2 regions of the Kribbella sp. NBC_01245 genome follow, and region 1 is predicted to be linked to the other one. Evidence: riboswitches for the same ligand, from Rfam matches in the RefSeq annotation. Region 1 holds a riboswitch; the other holds the start of a gene.
What was found. Region 1 has a riboswitch for FMN ahead of OG394_RS08785 (6,7-dimethyl-8-ribityllumazine synthase). Riboswitches for the same ligand answer to the same signal wherever they lie in the genome.
Positions count from the first base shown of each region.

Region 2: another riboswitch for FMN. It lies ahead of ribD (bifunctional diaminohydroxyphosphoribosylaminopyrimidine deaminase/5-amino-6-(5-phosphoribosylamino)uracil reductase RibD); the one in region 1 lies ahead of OG394_RS08785 (6,7-dimethyl-8-ribityllumazine synthase).

Region 1 is NZ_CP108487.1:1,992,871-1,995,065, reverse strand. It holds gene fdhD (formate dehydrogenase accessory sulfurtransferase FdhD) at 75-893, opposite strand; FMN riboswitch at 986-1,144, shown strand; gene OG394_RS08785 (6,7-dimethyl-8-ribityllumazine synthase) at 1,217-1,660, shown strand; gene OG394_RS08780 (phosphotransferase) at 1,786-2,195, opposite strand, start outside.
Region 2 is NZ_CP108487.1:8,267,510-8,269,704, reverse strand. It holds gene ribD (bifunctional diaminohydroxyphosphoribosylaminopyrimidine deaminase/5-amino-6-(5-phosphoribosylamino)uracil reductase RibD) at 1-889, opposite strand, end outside; FMN riboswitch at 1,009-1,140, opposite strand; gene OG394_RS38045 (ABC transporter substrate-binding protein) at 1,560-2,195, shown strand, end outside.

The DNA of each region.
Region 1 (2,195 bases):
GCGAACCAGACGCGACCACTCGCGGCAAAAGAAGCCAAAAGAAGGCAAAAGAAGGTAATAGCCCGGCGGATGGGTCACGAGAGGATCCGGTCTGGGCGGTTGTAGATGACGCAGCGCTCGCCGCGGACGAAACCGGCCAGCGTGACGTGGAAGCGTTTGGCCAGGTCGACCGCGAGGCTGGACGGCGCTCCGACAGCGACCACCATGCCGATCCCGGCCGCGACCGCCTTCTGGACGATCTCGTACCCCGCCCGCCCACTCACCACGAGGACCTGGCCGGCCCGCGATCGCTCGTTCAGCACGGTCCAGCCGACCACCTTGTCGACCGCGTTATGCCGCCCCACGTCCTCGCGCACCACCACCCGCTCGCCCTCGACCGTGAACAGCCCGGCCGCATGCAGACCACCAGTCCGCCCGAACGTCGGCTGAGCCTCGCGCAACAAATCCGGCAGGCGCCGTACGAGCTCGGCATCAACGTGTACGTCGTCCACCGGGGCGTAGTCGCGTTCGGCGAGTTCTTCCAGGCTCTGCTGGCCGCAAACCCCGCACGCCGCGGACGTCACGCCGTACCGGCTGACGGGTTCGCGATCGGGCGGCCCATCAAGCGAGACCGTCACCGTGTTGAACTGCTGCTCCCGACTGAGCCGGATATCCGTGCAATAGGCAACGGTCTGCGGCCTGGCGCTGAAGCCTTCGTTAAGGCAGAACCCGGCAGCCAGCTCGAAGTCGGACCCGGGCGTGCGCATCGTCACCACCAGCGGCTCGGCCGGACGCCCGGGCCATTCCAGCCGAAGCTCGAGTGGTTCCTCCGTGACGACCGCGTCCTCGCGCCGGGACAGCTTGGCGCCATCCAGGATTTCGACCTTCACCCGCGTGGTCGGACCTTTGCTCATACCCCCACGTTAGGTCAGCCGCGCCGTACCGCCAGCCACTCGGCGAAGCCGGACAGGTCTTTTCAAAAGACTTTGCGCTAGCGTCGCCCTGACAACGTTCTCAGGGCGGGGTGGAACTCCCCACCGGCGGTGATGTTGCTCCCGGCCGATCCGGGGTCGACCAGCCCGCGAGCGCTCGCCTAACGGCGGGGACAGCAGATCCGGTGCGACTCCGGAGCCGACGGTCACAGTCCGGATGGAAGAGAACGCGGCTCGTACGACGGTGCTGCCTGCCTTCGTTCGTGTCGACACGCCCTGGGTGACGACGCGAGTAGGAGGAACACATGACGCAGTCACCCGTACGCCGCATCGCCATCATCGCCGCCCGCTGGCACGCCGACATCGTCGACGGCGCCGTCGAGGCGTGCACCGCTCGTCTCACCGAGCTGGGGTACGACCTCGACGTGGTCGAGGTACCCGGCGCCTTCGAGATCCCGCTACGTGCCCGTCGGCTCTTACAGTCTGGGGAGTACGACGCCGTCGCGGCTTGCGCCTTCGTCGTCAACGGAGGCATCTACCGGCACGACTTCGTGGCCGCCACCGTGGTCGACGCTTTGATGCGGGTGCAGCTTGAGACCGACATGCCGGTCTTCTCGGCGGTCCTCACTCCGCACCACTTCCACGAGCACGACGAGCATGAGCGCTATTTCAGGCAGCACTTCGTGACCAAGGGCCGCGAGCTGGCGGCGGCCATCGCCGACGTCGTACCTCTCCGGATAGCCGCCTAGCGCGGCCTGGCGCGGCGGCTCGCGGCCGCCACCTCACGTCTGTGGTCAGAGGTCGTCACGAGCGACCGAAGCCGCCGCGCCGTCTCTCCGATCGCCGGTCATCGACGTCACGTCACGTTGGGCGCTCACCAGCCGCGTCGTACCGCCAGCCACTCGAGGAATGTCCAGCCCATCAGCCGCTGGTGCCGCCGCAGTTCCGGCGTACAACCTGTTGGTGGCGGTGCATCGAGGTTGACCAGCATGTACGACGCGATGGCGGCGACCCAGCAGTCGAGATGCTCAGGCGGTACGTCGGAGGTCAGCGGGCTCTTCGCCACGGCCGACGTGGTGTCGATGCCGTGGTGGTGCGCGAGTGGCAGCAGGCCGACCCAGTCGCCCCACGCCGGTCCGAGTGCCAGCCAGTTCCAGTCGACCGTCCAGCAAGTGCCGACCTGATCGAGTAGCAGGTTGTCGGGCCGCAAGTCGCTGTGCATCGCCGAAGCGCCCGCGAGCGCCTCGGGATAGAGCGCGACGAGGTCGACGAGCTCGGCGAGGC
Region 2 (2,195 bases), 2.4 Mb from region 1:
CCGGCGCGACGTACGCGACGATCCGGTCGACCAGGCCCGCGCGCAGAAACGCCCCGGCCAGAGTCGGGCCGCCTTCGAGCCAGAGGTGCCGAATCTGCCGGTCGTCGAGCTGCCGGAGCACCTCGGCCGGGTCATGCGTGGGCAGCAGCAACGTCTCGGCCTGGTCGTTGCGCACCCGGGCCGTCTCGGGCACCTCGCGATCCCCGACCACGACCCGCAACGGCTGGCGTGCGACCGGAACGTCTTGGAGATCGCGCACGGTCAGCTCGGGATCATCGTCGAACACGGTCTGCGTCCCGACCGCGATCGCGTCACACGTCGCCCGCAGGCGATGGACGTCCGCGCGGGCCGCCGTACCGGTGATCCACTTGCTGGAGCCGTCCTTGGCGGCGCTGCGCCCGTCAAGCGTGGTGGCGAACTTCCAAGTGACGTACGGCCGCCCGGCCCGGACCGAGTGCAGCCAGATCTGGTTACCCGCCTCGGCCTCGTCACCGAGGACGCCCTGCTCGACCTTGACCCCATGGTCCAGCAGGTACGACGCTCCGCCCGCGGCCTGCGGATTCGGGTCCGGTACGGCGTACACGACGCGAGTGATGCCGGCCTCGACCAGCGCCACGGCACACGGCCCGGTCCGCCCGGTGTGGTTACACGGCTCGAGCGTCACGTACGCCGTACCACCGCGGGCGCGGTTCCCGGCCATCCGCAGGGCCTCGACCTCGGCGTGCGGTCCGCCCGGGACGGCGTGCCAGCCCTCGCCAACGGGATGACCGTCGCGACCGGTGATGACACAACCGACAACCGGGTTGGGATGGGTGCTGCCGATTCCGCGCGCGGCAAGCTCGATGGCGCGGCGCATCCACGCGACGTCGATCGGCGAGGTGGAACTCATGAACGGCGGTCCCTCGTTGTCACGGTCGAGCTCTCGGGGTCGTGACAACCGGCGCGCGCGTATCGCAGTGAATCCGGCGGCTACAGTCCTCCGGGCACACGCGAGACGCACCCGCCGATCGCGTGCGCCTCCCATCCGGACTTTCACCGTCGGTCCTGGAATTCCACCAGGTCAACCGGCCGACAAACTGCGTCGATCGGGTCGCGGACTATAACCGCCGGCTCGGAATTACACCGACCCCGGAGCACGCGAGTGGGTTCACTCGTGCCTCCAGTGTGCCATTAGTCCGCAACCCCGCCAGGATCCAGGTCACACCTCAAGACACTCACCGGCCCTTCGCACCCCGGCGTGTCGGTGTTCATCGGACCCTTGTGACGCGGCGTGTCGGGGTTCATCGGACCCTTGTGACCAAAGAGACAGCCCGCTCAGGCGACAAGGGTGCCGCCAGGTGTTCGGCGAGCAACCCGACGCGGCGGAATCATCTGTTCACGGAGTGAGCCGGATCGACCACACTTCGAGACCGTCCCGATTGATATAGCACAGACCGAGTGGACTTTCCGGCGCTGTCTCAGCGGGTGTCAGCGTGGAATGACTGCCCGTCGGGCGGCGTTAGCGTCGGTGCGTGGGTCACCCCCACGATCGTTGCCCGATGCACCTAAAGGAGATACCTGTGCGCGCCATCCGCGCTTTTGTTGCCCTAGGCACCGCCATCACCTTGGCCGTCAGCCTCGCCGCCTGCGGTTCGGACGACAAGTCCACCGCCGACGGCCCTGACCTCGGGCTGTTGCAGGCCGGCACGCTGCGGATCGGCACGCTGACCGATGCCCCGCCGAACGTGTACGTCAAGGACGGCAAGTTCACCGGCTTCGACAACGACCTGATCACCGCGGTCGCCGCCAAGCTGAACCTGAAGCCCGAGTTCGTCGGCACGGACTTCTCCGCCCTGCTCTCGCAGGTGAACGGCGGCCAGTTCGACCTCGGCAGCTCGTCCATCACCATCACCGAGGCGCGCAAGAAGACCGTTGCCTTCAGCAATGGCTACGACTTCGGCTACCTCGGGCTGAACACCACGAAGACCTCGGGCATCACGTCGTTCGACCAGTTGGCCGGCAAGCGCGTGGTCGTCGTCCAGGGCACGGTGCAGGACGACTACGCCACCCAGAAGGACCTCAACCCGGTCCGCGTGCCGAACTACAACGCCGCGGTCGGTCAGCTGAAGGCCGGCACCGCCGACGCGTGGATCTCCCCCGCCGAGATCGGCGAGAAGATGGCCAAGGAGCAGGGCGGCGGCGTGGTCATCCTGGCC